DNA from 2 places in the Brevibacterium zhoupengii genome. Region 2 is predicted to be linked to the other one. Evidence: predicted binding sites of a transcription regulator. Region 2 holds the regulator's gene; the other holds the start of a gene.

Region 1 (15,549 bases), 170 kb from region 2:
GCTCGACTTTGAAGCAGAGCTCTGAAACTTCGATGGGGCCCTCACTGCTCGGCCGCGTGCTGGTGCTCCCAAGGGGCGGACCGGAGACGACTCAGGTTAGGGAACAGTACACCGGTTGCAACCCATGTACTGTTCCCTAACCTGAACATCCTCACCGACTGCGCAGCGCATCGCCGACTATGCGGCGCCAGCATTACCCGGCGCCTTACCGCTTCGGGCGCAGCTCCAGTCCCTTGGACTCTGGGTCCTCGGGCAGGCCGATGACGATGTCGTCTCCGTCGGCCACGTCGCCGGAGAGCAGCGCGCGGGCCAGCTTGTCACCGATCTCGCGCTGGACCAGCCTGCGCAGCGGCCGGGCACCGAACGCGGGATCGTAGCCCTCGAGTGCAAGCCAGTCTTCGGCGGCATCCGTGACCTCGAGAGTGATCCGGCGTTCGGTCAGACGAGACGCCAGACGCTGGATCTGCAGATCGACGATCGAGGACAGTTCCTCGGTGCTCAGCGCATCGAAGAGAACGATGTCGTCGAGGCGGTTGAGGAACTCGGGCTTGAAGGTCGAATGCACGACGCCGAGCACCGCATCCTTCTGCTCCTGCGTGCTCAGGGACCTATCGACGAGGAACTGCGAGCCGAGGTTCGACGTCAGGATGAGGATCGTGTTCCGGAAGTCGACCGTGCGGCCCTGACCGTCGGTGAGGCGACCGTCGTCGAGGACCTGCAGCAGGATGTCGAAGACACTCGGGTGTGCCTTCTCCACCTCGTCGAGGAGGACGACGGAGTAGGGGCGACGGCGCACAGCCTCGGTGAGCTGACCGCCCTCGTCATAGCCCACGTAGCCCGGAGGAGCACCGACGAGACGGGACACCGTGTGCTTCTCCCCGTACTCGCTCATGTCGATGCGGATCAGGGCCTTCTCATCGTCGAAGAGGAAGTCGGCCAGAGACTTCGCCAGCTCCGTCTTGCCCACGCCCGTGGGTCCGAGGAACAGGAACGAGCCCGTCGGACGATCAGGGTCGGCGATGCCGGCACGCGAACGCCGGATCGCATCCGAGACCGCGGTGACAGCGTTCTTCTGACCGATGAGACGCTTGCCCAGCACATCTTCGGCGCCCAGCAGCTTCTCGATCTCACCCTGGAGCAGGCGTCCCGCGGGGATGCCGGTCCACGACGAGACCACCTCGGCGATGTCATTGCTCGAGACCCGATCACTGACCATCGGGTCGGTCTCGGTCTCAGCGTTGGCCTCCTCCGCCTCAGCGATATCGATCTCCTTCTGCACCGCGGGGATCTCCCCGTAGAGCAGACGTGAGGCGGTCTCCAAGTCCGTGTCGCGCTGGGCCTTATCAGCCTGGGAACGCAGCTCATCGAGCTTCGTCTTCAGCTCACCGACACGGTTGAGTCCGGCCCGCTGGGATTCCCAGGTGGCCTCGAGGCCGTGCAGCTCCTCTTCCCGATCGGCAAGATCGGCCCGCAGGGCGCCGAGGCGTTCGATCGAAGCCGTGTCCGTTTCCTTGGACAGGGCCATGTCCTCCATCTTCAGCCGATCCACCGCGCGGCGGAGCTCATCGATCTCGACGGGAGCCGAGTCGATCTCCATGCGAAGACGGGACGCGGCCTCGTCGACGAGGTCGATGGCCTTATCCGGAAGCTGGCGCCCGGTGATGTAGCGATTGGACATGGTGGCCGCAGCGACCAGGGCTCCGTCGTTGATCGAGACCTTGTGGTGGGCCTCGTAGCGTTCCTTGAGGCCACGCAGGATCGCGACCGTGTCCTCGACGCTGGGCTCACCGACGTAGACCTGCTGGAACCTGCGTTCCAGAGCCGGGTCCTTCTCGATGTTCTCCCGGTACTCGTCGAGAGTGGTGGCGCCGACGAGGCGCAGTTCACCGCGGGCGAGCATCGGTTTGAGCATGTTGCCGGCATCCATCGCCGAGTCACCGGTGGCGCCGGCACCGACGACGGTGTGGAGCTCATCGATGAATGTGATGATCTGACCGTCGGCGTTCTTGATCTCTTCGAGGACGGCCTTGAACCGCTCCTCGAATTCGCCGCGGTACTTCGCTCCGGCGACCATCGCCGAGAGGTCCAGGCTGATCAGGGTCTTGTTGCGCAGGGATTCAGGCACGTCTCCGGCCACGATCCGCTGGGCCAGTCCCTCGACGACGGCAGTTTTGCCGACGCCTGGTTCGCCGATGAGGACCGGGTTGTTCTTCGTCCTCCGGGAAAGGACCTGGATGACCCGTCGGATCTCCTTGTCGCGGCCGATGACTGGGTCGAGTTTGGCCTCACGCGCGGTGGCTGTGAGGTCGACACCGTACTTCTCCAGCGACTGCATCGTGTCCTCGGGATTTTCCGAGGTGACCTTCTTGCCTCCGCGCAGCTCGGGCAGGGCAGCCAGCAGCGCATCGCGTCCGGCGCCGTTGTTTCGCAGGGCTTCGCCTGCCCCGTCCTTGCCTGCGGCGGCCGCGAGCAGCAGGTGCTCCGTGGACACGAACTGGTCGCCGAGGCTCGTCATCTCCTCCTGCGCGAGATTCATCATCTCGAGTCCGGAGCGCGAGAGTCCCGGCTGGGCGACGGTCTGCCCGCTGACGGTGGGGAAGCCGTCGATGGTCGAACGGACAGCGGCGAGCACGGTCCGGGGGTCCGCGCCGACCTTGGTCACCAGGTTCGATGCCAGTGAGTTCGGCTGATCCAGCAGTGCTGCGACCACGTGGGCGGGTTCGACCTGGTTGTTCCGCCTGGCCACGACGTCATTGATCGCGGACTGCAGCGTCTCGCGTGATTTGGTTGTCATCTGTGCGTCCATGCGCATCTCCTTCACAAGTGTTCTTCGCAGCTGTTCCGTGAACAGTCATTGCTCTCGAAGAGTTCAACACCGACAAAGTTGAGTCTATTCCACTCAACTTTAGAAAAACCCGAGAATCTGCCTCACCTCAGCAGCTCACCGCAGAAGCACGGATTGGAGGTCGAAGCGGCGCAGCACTCTATCGGCGATCTCCGGATCGGTGCCGCGTTCGCGTCGGGCCTTGAGCACTTCCGTGCGGGCCGACTGCAGCGCCCTGGTCTGCACCTTGGCCATGACCTCACGGTTCTCCTTCAGCGCTGTCGCCTGCTCGGAGCTGGCCTGGTCGTCCGAGGTTCCCAGCAGCTCTGCATACAGGCCCTTGAACCGAGCACGCAGCGGCTCGGCCACCTCGTCGGGCAGGGTGGGGTCGTTCTTGATCTGGTGGAGGGCCGCTTTGTAGGCCCGCGCGGCGATCTCCTTCGTCGCCTGACGTTCCTTCTCCGCTTCGTCGTCGATGCCTAAGACGTTGACGATGGTGGGGAAGGTGAGGCCGGCAAGCACCAGCGTCACGAGCAGGATCACCGCGGCGGTGACGAGGATGTAGGAACGACCGGGGAACGGTTCGCCGGTGTCTGTGGTTGCCGGGATCGACAGGGCTAGGGCGATCGTGGCCAAACCGCGCATACCGCCCCAGGTCATCAGTGTGGCATCCCTGATGTTCAGCGGTGCGGCATCCGGGTCCTCCTCTCTGCGCTTGTTCTCCAGCACGGTGCCGATGAGCAGCCAGCCGAACCTCACGGCGATGACGATGAGCGCGATGCCCAACCCCACGAGGACGGCCTTGCCCAGGTCGGCATGCTCGGATTCGACGACCATCCGCAGATCGAGGCCGATGAGGCCGAAGGCGATGCCGGTGATGAGCATTTCCAGGACCTGCCACGTCGAGGCCTGGGTGACACGTTCCGCGGAGTTTCCTTCGACGTCGCGCCTGCGCACCTCGAGCGCGGCCACGACGACGGCGATGACTCCGCTGGCATGGAAATGTTCGGCGATGAGGTAGACGCCGAAGGGCAGCATGAGCATGAGGGAGGAGCGGGCGATCGTATGGTCGATCTTCTCCATCACCCACCACACGACGAACACGACGATGAGGCCGACGGCGATGGCGATGATCGCGGAGATGAGGAAGGACAGGGCCAGCTGCCCGAAGTCCACCTCGGTGCCGGACATGGCCGCCGCCATCGCCGTCTGGAAGATGACGAGGGAGGCGGCATCGTTGAACAGCCCCTCGCTCTGCAGGGTCGACATGATCCGCCGAGGTATCGATACGGTTCCTGCGACCGCATCGACGGCGACGGGGTCGGGCGGGGCGAGCATGGCTCCCAGCGCAATCGCGGCCGCGATCGTGATCCCGGGGATGAGAAGGACCGCGGTCCCGGCCACGGCAGCCACCGTCACCCCGACGAGCGCGACCGCCATGCCCAGGATCGTACGCCAGCGGATGGCGAAGAGAGCCCAGGAGGTCTTCTGTGCGGCGGCGAACAGAAGAGGAGGCAGGAACAGAGGCAAGATGAGTTCGGGTTCGATGGTGATCTCGGCGAACGTGGGAATGAACGCGCCGGCGATGCCGATGACGACCATGAGAGCCGGCCAGGGGAGACGCAGCTTCTGGCCCAGGCCCACGACGACGCTGGTCGCGGCACCGAATCCGATGATCATCAGCAGAGTCGTCATGCTCGTCTCCTCGATATGGGTGGCATCGCTGCACACCGGTTCAACGGCATCGATGTCAGGAAACATCGTCTCCCTGAGGGGCGCCCGGTAAGGATTCAGAATGAAATCCACATCAGGTTTCCGCGACGGACCAACGATATTTTGGCAGAATACCCTTATGTCTGACTCAATTGTATTCTCCCTGGCGAAGGACGCAGTCGCGACGATTTCGATCAACGAGCCTCAGACTCGGAACGCACTGTCGCGCTCGGTGATGCAAGATCTCATCGACACCCTCGCCGAGGTGGGTCAGCGCACCGATGTCCGCGCAGTGATCCTGTCCACTGCAGGACACGTCTTCAGTTCCGGCCATGATCTCAAGGAGATTCGCGGGGCCAAGCTGGAATCGCAGCAGGAGACCTTCGCGGTCTGCTCCGAACTCATGCAGCTGATCCAGTCGATCCCACAGCCGGTCATCGCGCAGGTCCAAGGTGTGGCGACAGCCGCCGGGTGCCAGCTCGTCGCCAGCTGCGACCTGGCGGTCGCGGCTGCGTCGGCTCGGTTCGCCACCCCGGGGGTGAAGATCGGCCTGTTCTGCTCCACGCCTATGGTGGCCCTGACCCGGGCAGTGCCGGCGAAGACGGCGATGCGGATGCTGCTGACCGGAGACTTCCTCAGTGCGGGCGACGCACTGGCGTTCGGTCTGGTCTCCGATGTCGTCGCCGATGAGGAGCTGGAGGCATCGACCATGGAGTTGGCGCGGAAAGTCGCGTCAGCCTCGTCGGCTACAGTGGCAATAGGCAAAGCAGCGTTCTACGAACAGCGTGATCTGCCTCTGGCAGAGGCCTACGAGCACATGTCGGAGGTGATGGCGCACAACGCCGTCGCACCCGATGCGCAGGAGGGGATCGACGCATTTCTGGGCAGGAGAGAGCCTCAGTGGCAGCATCGGGACTGACAGTGTGATTTCCTATGACAGTGTGCTCGTTCGGATCGACCGGATGAGATGCTTCAGATGATGATGGAGGATCAGACGTGGCGGTAATCGTGACCGGAGCCAGCGGCTTCATCGGTGGCGCAATCGCCCGTGCCCTGGCGAACAGGGATGAGACGGTCTATGCCGTGGGGCGACGCGATCCCGAGATCCCCGGCGTGAATTTCCAAGCATGGGACCTCACCGAACCTGCGTCCGAAGCGGTGAAATCCCTGGCGTCGAAGGCCACGGCGGTCTTCCACTGCGCGGGCATCGCTGCCGTCAATGCCGATGACGATGCGCTCTACAACGTGAAGGTCACGGGAACCCGGAACGTGCTCGACGCATTCGCGAAGGCGCGAATCGTGCACATCTCCTCGACGACCGTCTATTCCACGAACGCACCCCATGCGGACCTATGGGAAGAGGCCGGACCCAAGGACCCCAACGACTTCCATGACGCCTACTCGCGGACGCATGCTCTGGCCGAGCAGCTGGTGATGCGAATCCGTCCCGATGCGGCCATCCTTCGACCCGCCGCGGTCTACGGTCCTGGTGAGACGATGCTTATGCCGTATCTCAGCCAATTGGCGAAGAAGGGAGTCCTGCGACTTCCCGGCGGCGGCAGGCAGAAGATCACCCTGACCCACATCGACAACCTGGTGCGAGCGGCAATCGCCTGCGTCGACGTGCCTTCGGCCTCGGGCCCATTCAACATCGGCGATCCGACTCCGTACAAGCTCAAGGATGCCGTCTCCACTCACTTCGCTCGTATGGAGTACGAGCCTGTCGTCATTGATGCGATCGCGAAGGACAAGGCGCTCTTCGCCGCGAAACTGGGTTTGAAGGTCAAGACGTTCTTCAAGCGGGGCAACCGGGCGGAGCTGTTCCTCGTCGAGTACCTCCAGCACGACCGGACATACAATCTCACGCGTCAGCAGCGAGTGCTCGGAATCTCCACCACGCAGTTCCTTCTGCCCTCACGTTTCCAGTAACCTCTCAGTCGGTCAGCCACACATCAGCACAGCCGCGCGGTCCGCGCCACTGTGCAGCTCAGCGACGCGAGATCACCCGGAACTCACCGCTTGAGTCCGTGCTGGGCCGCGACGATCCGTGACATCACTGTGCAGGGGAGTGCCCGTTTGAGTAGGAACGGCAGCGGCGCCCTGCTGCCTACGGCATAGAATTCGCGGGGCCTGGCCGTCTCGATGGCCGTGATGATGGTCGTGGCCACGGTCTCGGCAGAGATCCCGCCTCGTTCATTGGCATCGAGATGCTCAAGCATCGTCCTCACATCCTCGGTGTAGACAGAACCCGGGGAGAGGTACTTCGTCCGCCGGCCGCCGATCCCGGTGGCGATGGACCCGGGTTCGACGACACTGAGCCAGACGCCGAACGGCGAGAGCTCCTGACGCGCGGCAGTGGCGAATCCGCGCAGGGCCGCCTTGGACGCAACATAGGAGCTGCGATGAGCCAGGGGGAAGCTGGCGAGCATGGAACCGACCATGATGATCCGGCCGCGCCCACGCTGGCGCATGCCGGGCAGGACGAGCTGGCTCAGGCGCACCGGCCCGAAGACATTGGTGCGAAACAGGCGGTCGATGGCCTCGGAGGGCAGCTCCTCGAAGGGCCCCGACTGACTCTCACCGGCATTGTTGACGAGCACGTCGACGGTGCCAAGCTCGGCGCCCAGCGCCTCGATGCTGTCGGGATCGGCGAGGTCCAATTGAAGATAGCGCACCCCGGAGATCCGCTCGGACGGTGGAATCCGCTCGGGGTCTCGACTCGTGGTCAGCACCGTGCAACCACGGTGCGCCAACTTCCTCACCAGTGCGGCTCCGATTCCGGACGTGCCACCGGTGATGAGCACCGTGAGATTCGTGTTCGTCATGGCCTTCTCTCCGCTCCCAAGCTTCCCGCGAGGGCACGTCCGGCGCGCATTCCGGAGAAGATGCACCCGCCCAGGAAAGTTCCCTCAAGTGCGTTGTAGCCGTGCATTCCTCCGCCGCCGAATCCCGTGACCTCACCCGCGGCATAGAGACCGGGGATCGGTGTGCCGTCTGCTCCGATGACCTGGGCGTCGAGGTTCGTCTCCAGCCCGCCCAGGGTCTTGCGGGAGAGCAGGCTCAGGCGCACCGCGATGAGTGGACCGTGGGCCGGGTCGAGGATCTTGTGCGGTTTCTGCACCCGCACGATCTTGTCGCCGAGGTAGTTCCTGGCATTGTGGATGGCTTGGACCTGCGCGTCCTTCGAGAACGAATGGTCCATCTGCCGGTCGCGTTCGACGATCTGGTCGACGAGGTGGTCATGATCGATGACGGGACCGCGAGACCGCTCATTCATCCCGGCGACCAGCTCTTCGGTGGTGTCGGCAACGACGAAGTCGGGGCCGAATTTCTTGAAGGCTTCGACCGGGCCAGGCGCATCGGAGGAGCGGGCCCGGTCCAAGGTCAGGCGCCAGTCTTTCTTCGTGATGTCGGGATTCTGCTCCGAGCCTGAGAGCGCGAACTCCTTGCGGATGATCGACTCGTTGAGCACGAACCACGAATAGTCGTGACCGGTCGAGAGAATGGTCTTCATGGTCCGGTTGGTGTCGAAGCCGGGGTAGTTCGGTGCGGGGAACCGGTTGCCCTCAGCGTCGAACCACAGTGACGAGGGACCAGGAATGATGCGGATCCCGTGGTTGGGCCACACGGGGTTCCAGTTCTCGATGCCCTCGGTATAGGCCCAGATCCGATCCCGATTGATCAGGCTCGCACCCGCCTCCTCGGCGATGGCCAGCATGCGTCCGTCGACATGGGCGGGGACTCCGGCGAGCATCGTCTGGGGGAATTCGCCGAGTCGTTCGACCGGCCAGAACTTGCGCATGAGTTCGAAGTTGTGGCCGACGCCGCCGCTGGTGACGACGACCGCAGGGGCGCGGAGTTCGAAGTCACCGAGCTCCTCGCGGTTCGACTCGACCCCGCGGCCGGTGTGGCTGGGGGCCAGTCTCCGCCCGCGGACCCCGACGACCGAGGCGCCATCGCCATCGCCATCGCCGCTGCCGCTGCCTTCGACGATGAGCTCATCGACACGGTGCCGGAAACCCATGGTGACAAGCCCCGCGGCTTCGGCCCTTTCCACGGGTTCGCGGAAGACCCGGACCACCTCGGGGCCGGTGCCCCAGGTGAGGTGGAACCTCGGCACGGAGTTGCCGTGCTCGGAGGCACCGGACCCGCCTCGCTCTGCCCAGCCGACGATCGGTGTCAGGCGCAGCCCCAGGTCATGGAGGTAGCGGCGCTTGTCCCCGGCGGCGAACTCAAGATACGACTCGGCCCACTGCCGCGGCCAATGATCGTCTTCCCGGTCGAAGCCCGCCGAGGTGGCCCAATCCTGGCGTGCCAGGTCGAGGGAGTCGTGGACGCCGAGTCGGCGCTGCTCAGGGGAATCGACGAGGAAAAGCCCACCGAGGGACCAGAAGGCCTGACCGCCGAGGTTGGCCCGGTTCTCCTGGTCGAGGATGAGCACCCTCTTCCCGGCGAGGCTGAGCTCATGGGCGGCGACAAGCCCCGCGAGGCCTGCCCCGACGACGATGGCGTCATAAGCCTCATCAGGGGCGGCGTTCGGAGAGGTGTTTCCCATGGGCGACTCCTTCGTCGATGTGTGAGCCTGGCGACCCCAAGCATACTCAGACTACTGTCCTCCGAGCCCTCCAGGTCACTCAGCTATGACGGCAGGTATACGGTGCTCAGCCGCCCAGTGTCGAATCCAGCCAGGCAGCGGCGGCGGAAAACGAATCGTCCGTGGTCGTCGGGTCGAGGGGCACACCGGTCTCCACCGCACTGGGGTAGCTGCCGAGGAATCTCAGGTTCCTGGTCACACGGTGGACTCCCTGCAGCGCATCGGCCATCCGGGCCTCGTGCACATGGCCCAGCAGGTCGATCGAGAACTGGTAGAGCCCGAGTCCGTCACCGGTGGGTCGGGATTCGATGCGTGACATGTTCACCCCGCGACTGGAGAACTGTTCGAGCATCTCCAACAGCGCACCCGCACGATCGGAGCGCAGTGAGGCCACGATGGTGGTCTTGTCAGATCCCGTTGGTGCCGGAATGGTGCCGGGACGAGTGACGACGACGAACCGGGTCTCGGCGTCCTGACGTTCTCCGATGTCGTTGGCCAGGACTTCAAGTCCGTAGCGTTCAGCCGCCAGGGCCGGGCACACGGCCGCCACATGGTCGGCGGCGTCGTTGGCCAGATCTCGTGCGGCCGCGGCCGTCGACGAGGTCGGCAGGTAGACGGCATCGGGGAAGTTCGCAGCCATGAACGTCCTCACCTGTGCCTCACCGTGCGGGTGGGATCCGAACGAGGTCAGCGTGCTGGGATCGGTCCCCGGCTTCACCGCCAGGACGAAGCGAACGGGCACCACCACCTCGGCGATGATCTGCAGCTGACCATGATCGGTCAGGGCATCGATCGTGGCCGGCACGCCGCCTTCGATGGAGTTCTCGATCGGCACGACAGCTGCCAGGCAGTCACCGTCGAGGACTGCCTCGAGAGCCGCGGCCCCGTTGCGCATGGGCTGGGTCGATGCGTTCGAGCGCAGGCCGTGGGAGTCGAGATACTGCAGGAGTGCTGCCTCGGTGAACGTGGCTTCTGGGCCCAGGTAGGCGTAGCGCTCTGCGCTCACTGAGAGTTCTCCTTCTCGGTACTCGGCGATGTGCTGTTCGACTTCTTGGCGCGCAGTCTGCGTACGAAGATCGCCCGGGCGACGTCGCGGTATTGGGCGGCGCGGTGCAGCTGCGCCTTGAGGTCCTTGCCCGTGACCCGGTGGTGGAGATCGCATTCGACCTCTTCGACGCGCAGGCCGGCAGTGACGACATCGATGGTCATAGCCGTTTCGACGCCCCATCCGGCAGCGAAGGGAAGCGCCGTGTCGAAGGCCTCACGGCTCAGGCAGCGCATTCCCGACAGCGGCTGGGTCGCGTCGAATCCGCTGAGCTCAGCGATGCCCTTCTTCGCGAGACCGACGACGAAGCCGAACCCGCCGCCCTTGCGTTTCTGTGCCGGCAGGATCGCGATCGTCATATCGGCCTCGCCAGCGAGGACAGGTGCGGCCAGCGGTGCTGTGTTGAGAGCTGAATCCTCCAGGTCGCCGTCGATGAAGAGGAGGGCGCGATGTTCCGGGTGCTGGTCGGGATCCGAATCGGAGATCTCACGATTGCGGATGGCAAACGCACCGGTCATCATGGCCGCGGCCTTGCCTTTGTTCTTCCGGTGGGTGACCACCTCGGCGCCAGCCCTGCGGGCGCGGACACCGGTGTCATCACTCGAACCGTCATCGACGACCATGACGATATCGACGCCGGGGATCTGCTTGGCGCTTCTCACGGTCGCTGCGATCCGGTCGGCTTCGTTCATCGCAGGGATGATGGCGGCGATCGCGCGGGGTGCCGTCTCCGACGACGGACCTGGGGTGTTCGACTGTTCAGGCATGGGAACTCTTCTCCTGTCCGCCTCACACACCGGCGAGCTCGGGTCGACGCTCGCTGGTGGTCGTGGCGACGGAACTCAGTGGATGGTCAGCTGGCGAGCGACGATGCCTGAACGCGCACGGCGTGCCTCGGTGGTCAGAGACTCACCCGAGTTCATGGTCGTCTCAAGGCGTTTGCCGAACTCCGCAATGGGTTCCTCGATGTCGTCGACCTGTGTGCCGAATTCGAGTTCCCAGACGGGCACGATGATTCCGTGCGCACGGAAATATCCCAGGAAGGTGCCTGGACCGCCGAGGTCGTTGCGCCCATCGACCTGCAGGCTCGCGAGAGCGTCGACGATCGCGTCCTCACCCTCGGGGCGTGCCCAACGGACGTAGGTGCGGCCCGACATCTCGGTCCAGTAGGCGGACTTCACCGAGGCGAGCTTCTCCGTGGGCGAGATGGAATCATTGGCCTGCTCGAGTGCCGCAGCGACATCGGAGTCCGTCTCGGCCTCGGGCAGCTTCCAATACTCGAATGTCTCGAGCACGCGGATGTCGAAAGTGTGGTCGGTGTCGAGGATGTCCTGCAACCGCGGTCCCTGACCGGGTTCGGTGGTCGCTTCGACGGTGGTGCCCGGCTCCGAATCGACTGCGGCCAGAATGCCGTGGGCGACATCGCGAGAAGCATCGGTCGAGGACACCGGCACCTGCATGCCGGCCAGGATCTCACCGTCTTCACGGTGCCAGGCCTGCCATGCGGCGGGCAGCAGGGAGGTGATGGTGATCTCGTGACCACCGAAATCCTCTTTCAGCTTCGCCGAGGCGGTCGCCGCCGGCACCAGCTCACGCAGGCAGATGAGGTCCGCCTCGAACGGCAGGCCCTCGAACGGACGTGCAACGAAGGCCGTGGCCTCTGCACGTGCCAAACGTTTGGCAATGACATCTTCTTTGGAACGCTTCGACTTCTTACCCATGGAAGACAAGTCTAGACGGTCTGGCGAATCGGAATGCATCCCGTTCGCCGGGGTGTTTCAGTGCTGCCCAGCGACCGGGATGAAGTAGCGCGTTGTGTTCGACTCGTCCATCGTCACCTGCAGTTTGTCACCTGGGGTCGGGAACGCCGAGTGTTCGGGATTCTCCGGCGTCAGACCCAGATTCTCCAGGCGGATGATCCCGTGCCGACCGACCTCGTCGGCGGCGAGGACATAGGAATGGTTGAGCTCGCGGATGGTGACCTCGATCGAGGGGACCTCCGCTGCGGCATCGATATTCGTCACCGTCCGAGGTGGTGAGGCGTTGCCCATTCCCAGGTAGGCACCGACATCATCGGCGATATAGCCGGCAACCACATCGGCCTGGGCCAGGAGTCCGGAGAGGACGACGGAGAGCCGCTCCTGCTGGGCATCTGATTTCAGTGCCTGACCCGGTTTGAACAGATGCTCCTCGGCGAGCACACACCACGCATCCTGCATGATCGTGCGCAGCTGCAGCTCGACGAGCACCGAGGGCTCGGCGTCGAAGGGAACTTCGATGATGAGATGGCGCCCGCGGTATCCGGAGGGCTTGGGCTGGGCGGAGTAGTCCCGCACCTCGGCGATGGAGAGGTTTGAGCTGTCATTGCTGTCGGTGAGCAGATCCCACAGTGCCGTCTGCTCCCGCTCGGTGCGGCACACGGCCCGGGCACCGACGACATCGATGACCTGATTCTCGACCTCGACTGCCTCATGGATCTCGTCATTGGCGTCGGCGAGCTTGCGGCGCAGCTTCTCCCCGGCTCGGAGCCGGTCCTTGATCCGTCCACGGCCGACGGTGACTCGATCGCCTGACAACAGCGCTGAGCCCGAGCATGCGGCCTCGACCCAATCGTTGACCGTCTCCAGGGCGGCCCTCCATGTCGACTCGCGCCTGTCGTAGGCTTCGTCGACCAGTTCGCGGACTGTTGCTGACATCCTCGTCACCTTCCTAGCTCCTGATTCAACTTCACCAGAAGACGGGGTGGATGTCCATGCTTTCCGCGCGAATGAGACGAGCTTTCCTCCGTGAGGTCGTCACGGGCGCCTCGGCGGACTGTTCAGAGGTCCTGAGATGTGCGCCGCGGACTCAGCGCTCGGTGGGAAGGTATCCGTATTCGTAGCCGCGAGCCAGCGCATCCCTGCGATTGCGGACGCCGAGGCGCGCGTAGAGATTCGACAGTTTGTTCTTCACAGTTCCTTCGACGAGGTGGAGCTCAGCTGCGATCGCGGACACCGATGACTGAGTGTCCAACAGGGCCAGGAGCTGCCTCTGTGAGGGGCTGAGCAATGTGTGACCGTCGCGGATGCGAAGCGTCTCCCCGAGACCCAGCAGCCGATGCCGGACTCGCTCCCCGGCGCCGCGACCGTCCGGTCCGCCGATGGCGCCGTCGGTGGCGCCGTCGGTGGCGCCGGATTCGCTCGCGAAGACCGGAGCGAGCAAGTCCCATTCGGCAGCGCTGGAGCTGCGCTCGATCAACTGATCGCGCAGAGGCTTGGGAACTATCGACACGGGAATGAGGCTGGCCGCGATCCTGCAGTACTCGAGGGCGTCGACGAATGCGGAGTCTGCCTCGACCAACTCTCCCTTGCCCAACAGACTGGCAGCCTGAACCGCACGTGCTGAGGCCCTGGCGTGCAGATCGAGTGACTTCTCAGACAGCACTCTGTTCGCCAGGTGCGCCGCGGTCCCATGCTCCCCGATGGTCAGATGGAGTTGAGCTCTGGCCAGGACGATGTACGGCGACTCGGTCTCGGCGTCGAGCAGGACGTTCTGGGCGAGGTGAGTCTGGCCCTGAGCCAGATGGAGGCAGACCAGCATGAGCTGGAGAGTGTCGAGCAGGAGTCCGTCAGCCGGCAGGGATGAGCGGTTGGTGTCGATGATCTGCTGCAGGCGTTTGCCCTCGATCCCGACATCGCTGCGCAGAATGCCCAACAGCGATCTGTACTGAACGACTCCGAGCCACGAGTGATGACCCAGCGAGGGGTCGGTCAGACGTGCCGAGTGCCGGCTTGCCGCGTCGAGGTCCAGGCCGTCCATGGCACGGATCATGCGAGCCAAGGAGTAGGCGGTGAGGGTGTGAGGGCTGCCGAAGCGAGTTTGGTCCTTGAGCTCGTCGAAGTGACCCAGGTGTGCGTCACTCGATGGGCCGTTTCCGAGCATCGCGTATGCCAGGGCACTGTAGGCGTGCGCGGGGAGCAGGAGATAAGGAGACGACGCAGAGGCGAGCTCCGTGATGATGATCGACCGACGCAGCAGTTGGACACTGCCAGTGAGATCACCGACGAACATGGTGGTGATCCCATATTCGAGGTGGAATCGTGCTTCGCAGAGTCGGCTGGGCGCTGACTGGAAGTGGCGGCTGTCGTTGATCAGCTCCTGGGCCGCCCTGGCCACTTGCAGACCCTGATCCGACTGGCCGAGCACCTTCTGGCGCCGCATCGATGCGATCGCCATGATCAGGATGTCATCGACGGTGAAGTCACCGTCTTTGATCCGTTCCATCTGCGAGTCGAGAGTCGGGACGGCCGAATGCTCGAAGTTGACCTCGTTGAGTACGGTGAGGCCGTCGCTGCTGCGAAGACGCCGTCTGACCTCGTCAACCTGCAGGCAGTCGCCCAGCGCTTCGGCCAACACCGCCGAGTTCTGAGCCTGCGCCTCGGGGACATTCGAGAAGGCCTCAAGCGTTGCGTCGAAATGATCGATCATGAGTGCATGGCCTCGGTGTGCCCAGAGATCGGTCAGTGCGCTCCACTCTCCGGCCTCCGCGACCTGCAGGAGTGCCTCGTCGAAGCCCTCCGAATGATAGGAGGCCGGGGCCTTCAGCCATTCGGCGGCGCTGGCACCAAGTGCGCGTCGCGACCGCGATTCGCTGTGCCGATCCCGGTCGTCGTAGAGGCGCCTCAGGAGTGCTTTCATGACCGGCGGAATCGTGTGGTGACCGGTGCCCTGCAGAGACGGGAGCAGCAATCCGTCCTCGAGCAGATGCGCGCTCAGGTCAGCGATGTCGAGGGCGCCGGTGCCCTCTGGCTCCGAGGGAACGGCGAACGACCTCAGGTGGCGCATTGCTCCGGCGGCGATGGCGAGGGTATCGGCGTTGATGTCGCGCATGAATGAGAGCAGATGGGCGAACTTCAGCTCGGGACTGTCCGGGGCCTGACGTCTGATCTGAGCCAGCACCTCAGCGGATGGCAGATCCGGGTAGTGGTCGGCATCGACCGTCGAGAGGTCGTGGCCCATCGAGTCGGCACCTTGCAGAACGGCTTGGCCAGCCAGGATATGCCCAGATGTCTGCAGGAACAGACTCTTCCATACCGGTTCGGGCAGCTCGGGTGCGAAATCGGCGAGGCGAGTCGCGAATGAGTGAGCCGTCGCCGAGCGCTCGCCGGGAAAGACGCCTGCACCGGCTGAGCGGTCCGTCGGGGGAACGGGAACGCCCTGGTCAGCGGAATCATGCATGGGTGGGGACCTCTGGCAGTGGGGATATGGGGATTTGGGGATTGACTACCATTAAGTAATATATCCGATCTCTGTGACCGAATTCCGGTTACTCAATGTGGCAGCTATGTGATTTTCACTAAGTCTGCGTTCAACTTCACTCAGTGAGTATTCAAC
Region 2 (15,549 bases):
TGTGGGGCCGCAACCGGAAGATCGACGTCGGTACCGCGAAGACCGCCGAGGATGGGGACACTCACGTATTCACCGTAATGACGGGACTCGGCTTCGATGCGGCGGTCATGGCCGATACCAATTCCGACCTCAAGTCCCGCCTGGGCTGGTTGGCCTATGTCGAGGCCGGGTCCCGGAAGCTCGTCGGTCGTCCCAGCCATGTGAAGGTGACCTTCGACGACGACTATCGGGTCTCGGCACGCGTGCGGTCGGTCCTCGGCGGCAATTGCGGGAAGCTGCAGGGCGGCATTCAGCTGCTGCCTCAGGCTGTCATCGATGACGGGATGCTCGATGTCCTCATCGTCAGCCCGAAGAATCTGGGCCAGTGGGTGGGCGTCCTTGCCTCCGTGCTGGGCCGGAAGACTTCGAAGGGTCTGCACACGGACATTCGCAAGTGCCAGAAGGTCGTCATCGAATCCGGTGAGGAACTCGATGTGCAGCTGGATGGAGATCCGATCGGCCAGTCGGGGTATCTGGCGATGGAGGTCATGCCTGCGGCGCTGACGGTTCGCGTGCCCACCGTGGAGCAGCGCAAGCAGATCCGCGCCGAGGCCTGGCCGGTCTGAGGGTAGGGGTCCGGCCAGCCTGAGAGCGGGCGGGGCCCGGTACCGGCACCTGAACCGGTGGTTACCCAATAGTTACATCACGGGAGTGTTTCATTGCGCGCTCTTTGTTCACCAAAGTGTTACTGCAAATACCGCTGAACAAAACTTACGCAAATAGTTTAGAGAATCCTTCGAACCTAGTATGAGTTTCAGATGTGCACCCCCTCACACTCTCTAGATTGAAGGCACTCCAATGAAGAAGCTCATTCTCGCGCCGGCCGTGGCCCTCGCGTTCACAGGTCTGGTGGCCGCCCCAGTCGCCGCCGCCGAGACCCCCTCCACCCAGTCCGCCTCTGCTAAGGCTGAAGCCAAGGCCGAGCAGGAGAAGAAGGACAAGGAAGCGGCCGAGAAGCTCGCGAAGGAAGAGGCCGAGCAGAAGAAGGCCGACGAGGACAAGGCTGCTGCTGAAAAGGAAGCCAAAGAAAAGGCTGAGCAGGATAAGAAGGACGCAGCCGAGAAGAAGGCTGCTGACAAGAAGGCCGCGGCCAAGAAAGCAGCCGACAAGAAGAAGGCTGACGACAAGGCAGACAAGAAGTCCGGCGATGATGCCAAGGACGCGAAGAAGCCTGCACCCAAGGATGACGAGCCGAAGAAGGACGACTCCGACGATAAAGACGATGCCGACGAGATCAACGCTCAGCTGAAGGTCGCCACCTCATCGATCTCGGCCGAAGACCTCGCCACCAAGGGCGTCAAGGTCACGGTCACCGGTCTGGAGAAGGGCGACAAGCTCTCAACGTCGGGCCTGAGCGCACCGGCCACGACCGCCTCCGGTTCGACCGCAACTCTCAACGTCAAGTACAACGGCGATGCCGAAGACCTCACCGAAGGCTCGAAGGCCCTCACCGTCAAGGTCCAGCGCGAAGGAGTTTCGGCGGAGAGTTTGCAGACTCAGGTTAAGTTCGAGCCGTTCGCCGACGAAGACGGCCCGATCGATGCCTCGCTCACGGTCGATCCCGAGGAGATCACCGCTGAGGATCTCGCCAACAAGGACAAGGGCGTCACCGTTACCGTCTCGGGTGTGAAGAAGGGTGACAAGATCACCGACTCCCTGACCGGAGACACCGAAACAGCCGAAAAAGACGGCAATCACACACTGCATATCTATTACAAGGGCTCGGTCGACGAGCTCGAAGAGGGCAAGGTTCCGTTCACTGTTGACATCGCGCGCGATGGCGAAAAGTCGGTCACCCTCAAGGGCAACATCAACGTCGTCGACGAGGTCTCCGAAGTCGACCCGAAGGTCTCGCTCTCAACCAAGGAGATCTCGGCCGAGGACTTCAAGAAGGATGGACTCAAGTTCACCGGCGAGGGCTTCAGCCCAGGCGGCACCGTCAGCGTCCAGGGCGAAGCCGTTTCGGCACAGAGCGCTGCTGTTCAGGCAGACAAGGCCACCGCCGACGAGGATGGCAACGTCAGCGGAGTTGTGACTGCGCCTGAATCGATCGAAGCCGGCAAGTACTCGCTCACCTTCATCGACGATGAGACTGGTGAAAAGAGCGCCGCGGTCGAAGTCACTGTCACCGAGGACGACGCCGTCGAGGCGATCGATGCCTCGCTGAAGGTCGATCCCAAGGAGATCACCGCAGCGGATCTCGCCAACAAGGACAAGGGCGTCACCGTCACCGTCTCGGGCGTGAAGAAGGGTGACAAGATCACCGACTCACTCACCGGAGACACAGAAACCGCCGACGCAGAAGGCGACTACAAGCTCCACCTCTACTACCAGGGCAACCCTGACAACCTCGAAGAGGGCAAGGTTCCCTTCACGGTCACCATTGACCGCGAAGGCACCGAGTCGGAGACCTTGAACGGCAACATCAATGTTGTCGCCGAAGACAAAGAAGACGGCGATGACGGTGACAATGGCGACGGAGGAGACACTCCCGAAGCGCCAGCAGAAGCATCGTTCACGGTCTCGCCGAAGACGCTCGAAGCAGCGGACTTCGCCAACGACAAGAAGGGTGTCACCCTGGCCGTCGAGGACTGCGAACCCGGCGCGGATGTGCACTTCGAAGTCACCCCTAAGGGCATCCAGGTCACCGCGTACGAGAACACGGTCCAGGCCGACGACGAGGGCAAGGCTTCGGTCAATGTCTTCGGCACCTCTGACAACGTTTCAGCGTATGTCGGCGACTACACCGCCAGCGCAACCTGCGGCGATGACTCAATGAAGGAATCGTTCACAGTCACCGCCGGTGCAGATGGCGGCGGAAGCGACGGCAGCGACAACGGCGGCAACGATGGCAGCCAGCTGCCACGTACCGGTGCGGACCTTGGCGGTCTTGCCTCGGGCGCGATGCTCCTCCTCGTTGGTGGAGCAGCAATCGCCATGACCGGTCGCCGCAAGACGGTCGGACAGTCACCTACCGACTTCTGATGAACACCTCAGATGATCAACTCACGTAGGTGATCATCTGAGCCTGCGAATGGGTGTGGCCCCGGCTTCGGTCGGGGCCACACCCATGTTCAATTCGACCATTGTTCTAACTGGTCAACGACGCCTGTGACTGATCTGTACGACAAGTGTGAACAAAACGACCACAACTATGCTCGTTGTAAATATTTCATTATTGTTACCTGCGTAGGACATCATCGTCAGCTGCTTAAACGAAGGACATCATGAAGAAGCTTGTACTCGCCCCCGCAGTGGCCCTGGCCATCACCGGCCTTGCCGCATCCCCAGTAATGGCTGCGCCCACAGCCGACGCTTTTGGACAGACAAACGTCCAGCAGAGCAAAGCCGAGTCGGATGATCCCAAGGACGCCGAGCCTCAGGCCATCGAAGCTTCGGTGACAGTTTCACCGAAAGAGCTCACACAGACCGATCTCCTCGACCCGGGCTTCACCGTCACCGTCACTGGTCTCGAAGCCGGAGACGTAGTCTCGGACAACCTCACCGGCGAAGAGGTAACGGCTGAAGGTGACTCCGTCGAGTTCACCATCCACAACGTCACCGGTGACCCTGCTGCTATCGATCCGGGCACACTCAACTTCACGATCACCATCAAGCGTGGCGAAGAGACCGAAGAGATCGCCTCGCAGGTCGAGGTCATCGACGATGACGCCGAAGAGCCAGAAGCACCCGCGGTCGACCCGAAGGTCTCTCTCAACACTGAGAAGATCTCCGTCTCAGACTTCGAAAAGGACGGCCTCAAGGTCACCGGTGAGGGCTTCACCCCTGACAGCGCCGTGACCGTGCTGGGCAATGACACTCAGTCGCCCTTCTTCCAGGAAGAGGTCAAGGCCGACGCGGACGGAAAGATCAGCACCACCGTCAAGGCACCCGAAGGCGGCCTGGAAGCAGGCGACTACTCGGTGTCCGCAGTCGACACAGAGACCGAAGAGGTCTCGAACTACGCACAGTTCGCCGTCGCCGAAGACGAGACCGAAGAGCCCAAGCCCACCACTCCAGCGGCTGACGCCAAGCTGACCATCTCGCCTGAGACCATCGACGCTGCCGACTTCGTCGTGGAGAACAAGGGTGTCACCCTGGCAGTCGAGAACTGCGAGCCAGGCTCGGACGTTCACTACCTCGTCACCCCCAAGGGCAACTCGAACGTCACCGCCTACGACAACACCGTCAAGGCCGACGACGAGGGCAATGCCTCCGTCAACGTCTACGGCACCTCTGCCAATGACCCATCGGCCTACCTCGGCGACTACGACGTCACCGTCACCTGCGGCGACGAAGAGCTCACCGGAGCCTTCACCGTCAGCGATGACGCCAACGCCGGCGGCAGCGACGGAAACGAAGATGGCAATGAAAACGGCGGCAACGCAGACGGCGGCAACGGCGGCGATGATGACGGCAACGGAAACGGTGGCGGCGACCTGCCTCGCACCGGTACCGAACTGACCGGCCTCGTCGGCGGAGCTGCTCTCCTCCTCATCGGTGGAGCCGCGGTCACCATGACCATGCGTCGCAAGAAGGCCGTCGAGGATCCTTCAGCGATCTGATCTTAAGGTCTGAACCCGTAGACAGCATCCGGGCATGACGAAGGGGGCGAATCCAATCGGATTCGTCCCCTTCGTCCTTGTTCGTTCCAGATTGAGGGCTGCAGGAAGTCAGCTCAACGGCGTCTGAACCTGTTGTAGAGAACCATCGCACCCGGCTCGGGGCGGCCCTGGGGCCGCCTGCCACGCGAAATCGAGACGACGTCACCGGCGGTGCCGGCTGCGAAAACACGAGCTTCGCGTTCCTTCGCTGACATCCGAGACCTGACTTCGGTCTCCAGCTCCTCGTTCCTAGACTTGAGCGCATCGACCTGGTTCTGCAGGTCGATGATCTTCTTGATGCCCACGAGGTTCACGCCCTCGTCCTGAGAGAGCTGCTGAATCAGCCGGAGTTTGGCGATGTCTCGCCCCGAGTACCGCCGGCCTCTGCCGGCCGTGCGCTCGGGGGTGACGAGACCCAGACGGTCATACTGCCGCAGCGTCTGCGGGTGCATTCCTGCGAGGTCCGCCGCCACCGAAATGACGTATACCGCTGCACTGGTCGATATGTGCATCACGCTTCACCACCTCAACTGGCCCTGGCTTTGTCGAGCAGACCGTCGCGCGGGTCCTCGTTCTCGGTCGCCGATCGGAACGATTCGACCGCTTCCTTGGCGTCCTTCGACAGGTTCTGCGGGACAACGATCTCCGCGGTCACCAGCAGGTCGCCGGTGCCCTTCTTCGATTTCACACCCTTGCCGCGCAGCCGCATGGTCCGACCCGATGGTGTGCCCGGGGCGATCTTCATCGTCACCGGCATTCCATCCAGCGTCGGCACCTTGACCTCGGCGCCGAGTGCGGCTTCGTCGAAGCTCACAGGCAGATCCATCCGCAGGTTGTCGCCGTCACGGGTGAAGACGGGGTGAGGCTTGACCTTGATCGTCAGGATCACGTCACCGGCCTCGCCGCCGTTGGGGCTGGTCTTGCCCTTGCCTGCCAGCCGAATCTTCTGTCCGTCTTTGACGCCGATCGGCGTGCGCACGGTCAGGGGCTTTCCGCCTGGCATATTCAGCTTCACTGAGGCACCGTTGATGGCCTCCGTGAACGACAGGGTGGTGCTGGACTTGATGTCCCCGCCTTTGGTCGGAGGCGAATAGCCGCCGCCGAAACCGCCGCCACCGTAGCCTCCTCCGCCGAAGCCGTTGAGGAGGTCAGCGAGGTCCGGAGGCACGTCTCCCCCGCCTCCGCCGTAGGGCGAACGGCTGCGTGTCCGTCCGCCTCCGCCGAAGAGGTCGGAGAATACGTCGTCGAATCCGCCGCTGGCTCCACCTGCGGGACCACCGGAACCGGTGAACCTGGCTCCGCCGCCCATGGCGCGGACCTGGTCATATTGGGCGCGGGATTCCTTGTCGGACAGCACCTGATGCGCCTGGCCGAGCTCCTTGAACTTGTCTTCAGCCTTGGTGTCACCGGGGTTGGCGTCCGGGTGGTACTTGCGTGCCAGCTTGCGGTAGGCCTTCTTGATCTCTGCATCGGAAGCATCTTTGGAGACGCCGAGGGTCTTGTAGAAGTCCTTTTCGAACCAATCATTCTGAGGACCGGTATTCACCTGGCACCTCCTTCCGTGTCTTCTTCATCAGTGTATTCAATTGTCTCCTCACAATCCGCAACCCCGGGATTGTCATCCCGGGTGATCCGGACCGCCGCCGAGGTGGTTCCACGTTGGTGGGACCACCTCGGCGAGGGTGTGGTTCTCAGTCTTCCGGCTGCTGCACGCCGACGCGTGCCGCACGGATGATGCGCTCACCCATGCGATAGCCCGGCTGCATGACCAGGAAGACGGTCGGAGTCTCGACGTCGTCCGATGGCTGCTGCATGAGTGCCTCGTGCAGTCGCGGATCGAACTCGTCGCCGACTTCACCGTACTGCTCGACGCCGACCTTGTTCAGCGAGTCGACCAGCTTCTTCACGTGGGTTTCGAAAGGCCCCGTGACGTCGCCGTTCTCCTGCGCCAGTCGCACTTCGTCGAGTACTGGGATCAGGGCTTCGACGGCCTTGATCGTTCCACCGGTCGCAGCCCGCTCGCGTTCGCGATCGGCCCGCATCCGGTAGGCGGCGTACTCGGCGTTGATGCGCTTGAGGTCGGCCAGGTGCGCTGCGGCCTCAGTTCCCGGTGCGGGTTCGGCAGCCTCTTCGCCCTGAGCAGCCTCGGTGTCGTTCAACGTCGAAGCGTCGGCCGGGATGTCGACGCCGAGGTCACTGGCATCCGCCAGATCATCTTCGGCGCCCTGGACGTCCTCGGCGCCTGCGGCACCGGTGGCGTCGTTAGCGACATCGGCTTCGCCAGCCTCCGCCGAGGCCGACGTTGCGTCGGCCTCTGGGCGTAGTTCGCCGGTGTCCGGATCAATCCGGCGCTTGTCGCTGAAGGTGAAGCCTGGCTCCTCGGACGACGGATCGTTGCCCTCGGCAGTCATTACTTCTTCTCCTCGTCCTCTTCGTCGACAACCTCAGCGTCGACGACGTCGTCGTCAGCGCTTGCATCAGCACCGGCTGCGGCCTCTTCACCAGCGGCGCCTTCGGCACCACCCTGCTGGCTGTAGATGGCTTCACCGATCTTCTGCTGGTTCTCGACGAGCTTGTCGTAGGCAGTCTTCACTGCATCGTCGTCTTCACCCTTGAGCGCTTCCTTGAGAGCCTCAACGTCCGAGTTGATCTCGGTCTTGACCTCTTCGGGCAGCTTGTCCTCGTTGTCGGTGATGAGCTTCTCGGTCTGGTAGGCGAGGTTCTCCGCATTGTTGCGAGTGTCAGCGGCCTCACGGCGCTTTTTGTCCTCGTCTGCGTGCTCTTCGGCTTCCTTGACCATGCGGTCGATGTCTTCCTTCGGCAGTGCGGAACCGCCGGTGATCGTCATCGACTGTTCGGTGCCAGTGCCCTTGTCGGTGGCCGACACGTGCACGATGCCGTTGGCGTCGATGTCGAAGGCGACCTCGATCTGCGGCACGCCGCGGGGAGCCGGTGCGATGCCGGTCAGCTCGAAGGTGCCCAGGTTCTTGTTGTCGCGAGTGAACTCACGCTCACCCTGGAAGACCTGGATCGACACGGAGGGCTGGTTGTCCTCAGCTGTGGTGAAGGTCTCCGAACGCTTGGTCGGGATCGGGGTGTTGCGCTCGATGAGCTTGGTCATCACGCCGCCCTTGGTCTCGAGTCCGAGCGAGAGCGGGGTGACATCGATAAGCAGAACGTCCTTGCGTTCGCCCACGAGGACACCGGCCTGCACGGCTGCGCCGATCGCGACGACCTCATCGGGGTTGACGCCCTTGTTGGGCTCCTTGCCTCCGGTGAGTTCGGTGACGACGGCGGAGACGCCGGGCATACGGGTCGAACCGCCGACGAGGACGACGTGGTCGATCTCGGAGACGGACACGCCTGCGTCCTTCATGACTGCGTGGAACGGAGCCTTGGTGCGCTCGAGGAGGTCCTTGGTCAGGTCCTCGAACTTCGCGCGGGTCAGGGTCTCATCCAGGTGGATGGGTCCGTTCTCGCTCATCGACAGGTACTGCAGCGAGATGTTGGTGCTGGTGGCCGAGGAGAGTTCCTTCTTGGCCTGCTCCGAAGCTTCCTTCAGACGCTGGATTGCGGTCGCGTCCTTGCTCAGGTCAACGCCGTATCCGTTCTTGACCTCACCGACGAGCCAGTCGACGATGCGCTGATCCCAGTCGTCGCCACCGAGGCGGTTGTCGCCCGAGGTCGCACGGACCTGAATCGTGGAGAAGTCGTCTTCGTCCTTGCCGACTTCCAGCAGGGAGACGTCGAAGGTACCGCCACCGAGGTCGAAGACCAGAATGGTCTCGTCTTCCTTGCCGCGTTCGAGGCCGTAGGCCAGAGCTGCAGCGGTCGGCTCGTTGATGATGCGCGAGACCTTGAGTCCTGCGATCTCACCGGCATCCTTCGTGGCCTGACGCTCGGCGTCGTTGAAGTACGCGGGAACGGTGATGACTGCGTCGGTCACGTCTTCCTGCAGGTATTCCTCAGCGTCGTGCTTGAGCTTCTGCAGGATGCGAGCCGAAACCTCAGGGGCCGACATCTTCTTGCCGCCGATCTCTGTGGACCAGTCGGTGCCCATGTGGCGCTTGACCGAAGCGACGGTGTTCTTGATGTTCGTGACGGCCTGGCGCTTGGCAATTTCGCCGACCAGGGAGTCGCCGTTCTTGTTGACAGCAACGACGGATGGGGTCGTGCGACCGCCTTCCGCGTTCGCGATGACCTTAGGGTCGCCGCCTTCGAGGACTGTGACGACGGAGTTCGTGGTTCCGAGGTCGATTCCAACTGCACGTGCCATAACGTTCTCTCCTTACATATCGTGAGTAATCTCGACTCGAATGTGTGCGATCGGGCGGTCCCACCGCGCGGCTTCCACGACATTTCCTGTCGCGGGGACTTGCAATGGTCCCACTCGACCGCACACATTGAGCCAACTGCACTCAAGTATTATCTCCGTGGTCCGAGCAGTCAAGCTCGGCATCACTAAAGTTGCGTACACTAGACTCAACTTTGCGGAGCGAGGGTTTATTCCGCGGGGGAGAAAAAGTTTTTCGGCGAGGCGCTGTGATGCGTTCGAGCTGGCGCGATCGTCACCGTCGGCACCTCCCAGCTCAGCGGCTCAGCGGCTCAGCGGCTCAGCGGCTTATGCGATGATCAAATGACGGTGAGAAGAGCACAGGGGAGGACAGCAGTGGCTGATAGCGGCTTCCTCATTAGGCGCCCCTGGGTGCTCGTGGTCGTATTGGTCGGTGCTGCTACGAGCACGGCTTTCATGCAGACACTCGTCGTTCCCATCCAGAACCATCTACCCGATCTCATCGATGCACCGCGCAGCTCCACTGCATGGGTCCTGACCATCTCGCTGCTGGTCGCGGCCGTCACCACCCCGATCTCCGGACGCCTGGCGGATATATTCGGCATGCGCACCGTCATGATCGCTCTGCTGGCGATGATGACGGTGGGCTCCCTTATCGCCGCGATTTCGAGCGACCTTTTGTGGCTGCTCGTCGGTCGAGGGCTCCAAGGGGTGAGCATGGGAGCCACTGCTGTCGGCATTTCGATCATGGGTCTCGTCGACAACGGCAAAATCCGCATTGCAGGCATCAGCCTCATCAGTTCGAGCATGGGATTCGGCGGCGCGATCGGTCTGCCGTTGGCTGCCTGGATCGCTGAGATCGGGGATTGGAAGCTGCTCTTCTGGACGACTGCGGCTCTCGGCGCCCTCATTCTCATCGCGGTGGTCTTCGTCGTCCCCAGCACCACTCGCCTTCGGCAACGATTCGACTGGTGTGGGGCTCTGATGCTCTCTGCCGGCCTGAGCGGGATTCTGGTTGCGATCTCCCAAGGCCCGGTGTGGGGATGGGCATCAGCTGCGACCCTGGGTTTGAGCGGGTCAGGGGTCGTGCTCCTCGTCGTCTGGGGAGTCCATGAACTGCGTACTCGTGACCCGCTCATTGATCTGCGCATCATGTCGAAGCTGCCGTTGCTCATGGTGAGTCTAGGTTCGATCGCCTTCGGCTTCGCTCTCTTCGTCCAAGAGGTATCGTTCCTGCAGATTCTCGAGTTGCCGACGCGCACTGAAGCCGGCTTGGGCCTGAGCGTCCTGTGGGCGAGCATGGCCTTGGTGCCTGCTTCCCTGGCGATGATGGCCGTTGCTCCTCTCGCCGCGACCATCACCGATCGTTACGGTGCACGTGTGACTGCAGTTGTGGGCGCGGTGACCTCCATGGTCGGATACCTCATCTCAGTGGTCTGGCACGCTGAGGTGTGGCATATCGTCGTCGCCAGCGTGTTCGCTCTGGCCGGAGTCGCGATGGGATACGCCGCCATCCCCACTCTCGTCATGGCCGAGGTGCCCTACTCGATGACCAGTTCCGCGATCGGAGTCAACGCTTTGATGCGCAGTGTGGGAACGAGTTCGGGGGCGACAATCACTGGCATGGTGCTGGCGGTGCAGCTTGAGTCCTCGGCCGGATTCGCGGCGCCGAGCCCAGGTGGGTTCGTCGCGACCTTCTGGCTCGGCGTCGCTGCAGCGGCCCTGGCAGCTGTCTTGTTTTGGATCCCTGGTCGACGGCGGTAGTGCTGTGCGCGCAGGAACTGTCGTTAGGATGGAGGCGATGGAGATCGGACGGAGCTTCTCGGAGCCGCGCCACGAACAGCGCGGACACTCCACCTCGACTCCTGCCCCCGTCGGCTCATGGCCTGGCCGTCATGCACTGTTCATCGATGTCCTCGTCATCGCTGCGATCTTTCTCTACAACCTGCCGATCCAGTTCTCGTCAGTCCCGGGCCACCTGTGGATCGGCACAGGACTCGTGTTCTCCGTCGGTCTCTGCGCTCCCTACCTGCTCAGACGCCGACATCCACTCCCGATCTTCCTCACTATCTTTGCCGTCACCGTCGTTCAGTCAGCATCGGGCATCGGACCGCTCGTCGCCGATGTCATGCTCGTCCTGGCGCTCTACAACCTCTCGTCCCGTTACCGGTGGGTCGTGTCCGTCCCCGCCACACTGGCCGTCGTCCTCCTCACTCTCAGCGCCACTTCGGGACTGCGGCAAGCGGGATACCTCAACCTCGGTGAGATCGGGGTTCTCATCGTCCTCGTCATGTGGGCAGGCACGTGGGGTGCCCTCGTGAGAATCCGGAGGGCGCACCTCGAGAGTCTGCGTGAGCAGACACGGCAGCTTGCGCGGGAGGCAGAGACGCAGAAGCAGATCGCCGCGGCCGAGGAGCGGGCGCGCATCGCCCGGGAGATCCACGACGTCGTCTCCCACAGTCTCAGCGTCGTCACGGTTCTTGCCGATGGTGCGGCCTCGACCACGGAGTCGAATCCGGCCCAGGCCAAACGTGCCATGGAGGATGTCCGGGACACCGGACGTTCTGCGATGACGGAAATGCGCAGCATGCTCGATGTTCTCCGTTCCGATGATCAGGCGAAGCACGCTCCCCTGCCGGGCATCGAGCAGCTCGATCAACTCATCAATGAGTCACGAGCAGTGGGGCTCCCCCTCAATTTCGAGCACCGTGGCAAGCATGACAGTTTGCCCGAAGGGCTGAGCCTCACCGTCTACCGAACGGTCCAGGAGGCGCTGACGAACATCCGCAAGCATGCCGGAACCTCGGTGCAGAAAGTCAGGGTGGTCCTCGAGCAGACAGATACGACCATCGACATTCGTATCGGCGACGACGGTCGGGGCCCCAACCGAGACCGAGGAGGCCACGGCTTGACGGGAATGCGCGAACGCGTCAGCGCCTACGGCGGCATACTTGAGACCGGCCCTCTCGATCCGAACGGATTCGAAGTCCACGCCCGATTCCCTATCGGAGAAGACTCTTGACGATTCGCATTCTGCTCGTCGATGACCAGGAGATGGTGCGCCGAGGCTTCGCCATGGTTCTCGACACCGACCCCGATCTCAGCGTCGTCGGCGAGGCCGAGGACGGTGACACTGCGGTCGCCTTCGCCCGAGACAACATGGTCGATGTCGTCGTGATGGATGTGCGGATGTCACGGATGGATGGTGTGGAGGCCACTCGCCTCATCCGCGCCGAGGCGAACGCGCCCAAGGTTCTCATCCTTACCACCTTCGACCTCGACGAGTACGTCTATGACGCGCTTCGTGCGGGCGCCAATGGTTTCCTCCTCAAGGACGCGGGTACTGCCGAGCTGACCTCGGCGATCCGCCATGTCCACGCCGGCGATGCTGTCGTCGCCCCCAGTGCCACTCGTCGACTCCTCGAACGCTTCTCCGTACCCGCCTCGCCGACAGACCAATCTCAGAATCCTGCAGCAGAAGCTGCGCAAGCCGGCACCACTGCGCTCCCAGTTCTCACTCCTCGAGAGGTCGAGGTCGTCAGGCTCGTCGCCAGGGGTCTGTCGAATTCTGAGATCGCCGAGGAGTTCGTCCTCACCGAGGGCACCGTCAAGACCCACATCAGCAACATCCTGACGAAACTCGGCCTGCGAGACCGGGTCCAGATCGTCGTCACCGCCTTCACCTCGGGGATGGTCCGCGCCGACAACCGTTGAGCTCGCCTGTTCAACTGCTGCTGTCCTCTGTCTGAGGGCAGAGAGGTGAGCCCCACGCATTCGGAGATCTCTGTCCTGCGACCGATGTGCCGCCCGCCATGATTGACGAGGCTTGAAGGCATGGAAACAGCAATCACTACTGACCAGCTGACAAAGCGCTACGGATCCCGCACTGCCGTGGCCGATCTCAACCTCCGCGTCCCCGAAGGCTGCGTCTACGGCTTCCTCGGTCCCAACGGCTCCGGCAAGTCGACGACGATGAAGATGCTGCTCTCACTCGTGCGCCCGACGGCCGGCGAGGTCCGCATCCTCGGCAGACCGATGACTCGACAGACCAGACGCAGCCTGCTCGGCCAGATCGGTTCCCTCATCGAGTCTCCGCCCGGATATGCCCACCTCACTGGCCAGGAGAACATGCAAATGGTGGGTCGACTCCTCGACCTCCCGCCGCACCAGATCGATTGGGCCGTCGACACCGTCCACCTCCGCAGGCAGATGTCCAAGCGCGTCCGCGACTACTCCCTGGGTATGAAGCAGCGCCTCGGTATCGCAATGGCCCTGGCCAGAGCGCCGAGGGTCCTCATCCTTGACGAACCGACCAACGGCCTCGACCCGGCCGGGATCGAGGAGATCAGAGATCTTCTCCGCACCCTCGCCGAGGCCGGTGTGACGGTCATGGTATCTAGTCACCTTCTCGGCGAGATCGACAAAACCGCAACCGTCCTAGGCATCGTTTCCGATGGCCGGATGATCTTCCAAGGTTCACGGCAACAGCTATTGGCGGAGTCGACACCTGATGTCCTCATCCGCTGCTCGAACCCCGCTGATGCCCGAGCTGCGGTGGAGGGGCTTCAGCAACATCCTGTACTGCACGATGCAATGCTCAGGATCACCAACCTCGGCGAGGAGGCGACAGCAAGAGTCGTTTCGAGCCTGGTCGAAGCCAACATCGATATCTTCGAGGTCCGCAGGGACGAGCAGTCGCTCGAGGACATCTTCAAGAGCCTGACAGCAGGGGCAGGGTTATGAGAAGCATCATCGGCAATGAATTCGCGAAGATGCGGCACCTGTGGATCGCTCCGATTGCTATGGTCATGCCGCTGGGAATCGCAGGGATGACGGCCTTTCGCGGCCTCGCCTCGGGTATGCTCGGGCACCTCGATGACCCCGAAGGTCTCGGCTGGAAGTTACTGCTCGCCGGCCTCGGGCTCTCGGTCAGCCTCATCTCGCCGCTCATCATCGCCGTCCTCGCCAGCAGGCTGGTCGACATCGAGCACGCGGGCAACGGCTGGCTGCTGTCGTCGACAGCCTGTGAGACACCGGGCTCACTGTGCCGGGCAAAGTTCGCCTCGCTGGGACTCATCGTCACAGCGGCCACGGTGCTGCAGAGTCTCCTTCTCATCGGGATGGGGTTGAGCATCGGCATTACGTCACCGTTTCCCGGCGAGCACTGGCTTGTCTTCACCTGTGCGGCCGTGACGATCAACCTCTGCGTGCTCGCGTTCCAGATTGTGCTGTCGGCGACGGTCGAAAACCAGATCGTGTGCTTAGGCGTTGCTGTGCTCGGTGTATTCATCGCCGTCTTCGCTCCGGCGCTGCCCGGATTGTTGCAGCTCATCACACCGTGGGGCTACTACGAACTGGCGCGCGCAGCGGACTATGTCGGTACCGACCTCGTCTATCTCGACATCCCCCGCCTCCCCGTCCTCGGCCAGGCAGTGGTCGTCACCGTTGCGTTCACTCTCATCACCGCCCGCTTCGATCGACAGGAGGCTTGAGATGAGACACCTGCACACTGAGTTCATGAAGTTGCGACGCTCCCTGAGTTGGCCGGTCGTGGTTCTCCTTCCCCTCATTGCCGTCGCCTCCGGTGCCATCGGCACACTCAGCACCGAGCAGGGGGCGTCGGAGGGGTGGCACACGCTATGGATCCGGTCGATCGGCTTCTACGGCATGGCTCTGCTGCCGGTCGGCATCGCCATCCTGGCGGCTCTGGTGTGGCGGGTCGAGCACCGCAACGGCAATTGGAACGCGCTCATGTCCGGCGCCTCACCAACCTGGTGCATCGTGGTCGGCAAGGCCGGTGTGGTGGCTGTCTTAGCCGGAATCATGCAGGTGGCCTTGCTTCTCACCGTCATCGTCTTCGGCACGATCGTATTCGGGTTGCCAAGGTTCTTGCCGTGGGAGTACTTTCTCAGCAGCATTCTCGTCATCATCGCCTGTGTGCCGATCGCAGCGATTCAGTCGGGACTGTCGATGTTCATCCGTTCGTTCGCGGCCCCTGTGGCGATCGCGCTGGCAGCGACCGGCATCTCGACAGTTGCCCTGCTGGTCGGGTCCACAGGTGCTGTTGTGTCTCCGTATGCGCTGGCAACATATGCCACTCAGCTCGGCACATCGCTGGTCGGTGGAGACAACACCTCGTTCGATGCTGCGTCGGTCTCATTAGCAAGTGCGAGCCTGGTCATCGCGGTTTCGGCGCTGTCGACGTTCCTCATCATGGTTGTCTCGACGTTCGCGCTCAACCGCGTGGACACACGTGTCTGAGGCCCACCTCGGCGGTTAGTCGGCACAGGGAGCATTCCTCTGATGCGCCTCGGGCAGAGCCTCTGCCAGATGAGTCGGCAGCGGCCTTCAATGCGAAGACCGCTGCCGACTCAGACAACAGTCACTCGGACTTCGTATCCGTCTCCGCGACGTCCAATTGACCGTCCCGGCTGAACCGGCGCAGTTGGGTCACATGACTCGGGTTGAGCTCGGCGACGTTCGAGACCTGAAGCAGCTTCATCGTCCGCTCGACCTGTTCGCTGAGGATCGCGATCGTGCGATCGACGCCTTCCCGACCACCGGCCATGAGTCCGTAGAGATAGGCACGGCCGATGAGCGTGAAGTCCGCAC

The links. The regulator HspR, encoded in region 2, represses chaperone genes until heat shock. The targets are predictions, from matches to a motif close to AAGTTGAGTCNNNNNGACTCAACTT.
Region 1: the regulator HspR is predicted to act here: its motif matches at 2,882-2,906, upstream of clpB (ATP-dependent chaperone ClpB).

The regions. Positions count from the first base shown of each region.
Region 1 is NZ_CP088298.1:4,002,223-4,017,771, reverse strand. Features, by position in the region: gene clpB (ATP-dependent chaperone ClpB) at 206-2,806, opposite strand; gene LQ788_RS18135 (Na+/H+ antiporter) at 2,942-4,585, opposite strand; gene LQ788_RS18130 (enoyl-CoA hydratase) at 4,677-5,456, shown strand; gene LQ788_RS18125 (NAD-dependent epimerase/dehydratase family protein) at 5,534-6,466, shown strand; gene LQ788_RS18120 (SDR family oxidoreductase) at 6,550-7,362, opposite strand; gene LQ788_RS18115 (FAD-binding dehydrogenase) at 7,359-9,092, opposite strand; gene pheA (prephenate dehydratase) at 9,199-10,137, opposite strand; gene LQ788_RS18105 (glycosyltransferase family 2 protein) at 10,134-10,943, opposite strand; gene LQ788_RS18100 (DUF5926 family protein) at 11,019-11,897, opposite strand; gene LQ788_RS18095 (GTP pyrophosphokinase) at 11,955-12,872, opposite strand; gene LQ788_RS18090 (helix-turn-helix transcriptional regulator) at 13,024-15,393, opposite strand.
Region 2 is NZ_CP088298.1:3,830,226-3,845,774, forward strand. Features, by position in the region: gene LQ788_RS17385 (diacylglycerol/lipid kinase family protein) at 1-605, shown strand, start outside; gene LQ788_RS17390 (hypothetical protein) at 838-3,024, shown strand; gene LQ788_RS17395 (hypothetical protein) at 3,267-4,604, shown strand; gene LQ788_RS17400 (heat shock protein transcriptional repressor HspR) at 4,718-5,155, opposite strand; gene LQ788_RS17405 (DnaJ C-terminal domain-containing protein) at 5,170-6,189, opposite strand; gene LQ788_RS17410 (nucleotide exchange factor GrpE) at 6,335-7,054, opposite strand; gene dnaK (molecular chaperone DnaK) at 7,054-8,919, opposite strand; gene LQ788_RS17420 (MFS transporter) at 9,313-10,701, shown strand; gene LQ788_RS17425 (sensor histidine kinase) at 10,739-11,959, shown strand; gene LQ788_RS17430 (response regulator) at 11,956-12,651, shown strand; gene LQ788_RS17435 (ABC transporter ATP-binding protein) at 12,772-13,680, shown strand; gene LQ788_RS17440 (ABC transporter permease) at 13,677-14,429, shown strand; gene LQ788_RS17445 (ABC transporter permease) at 14,431-15,198, shown strand; gene LQ788_RS17450 (alpha-hydroxy acid oxidase) at 15,320-15,549, opposite strand, start outside.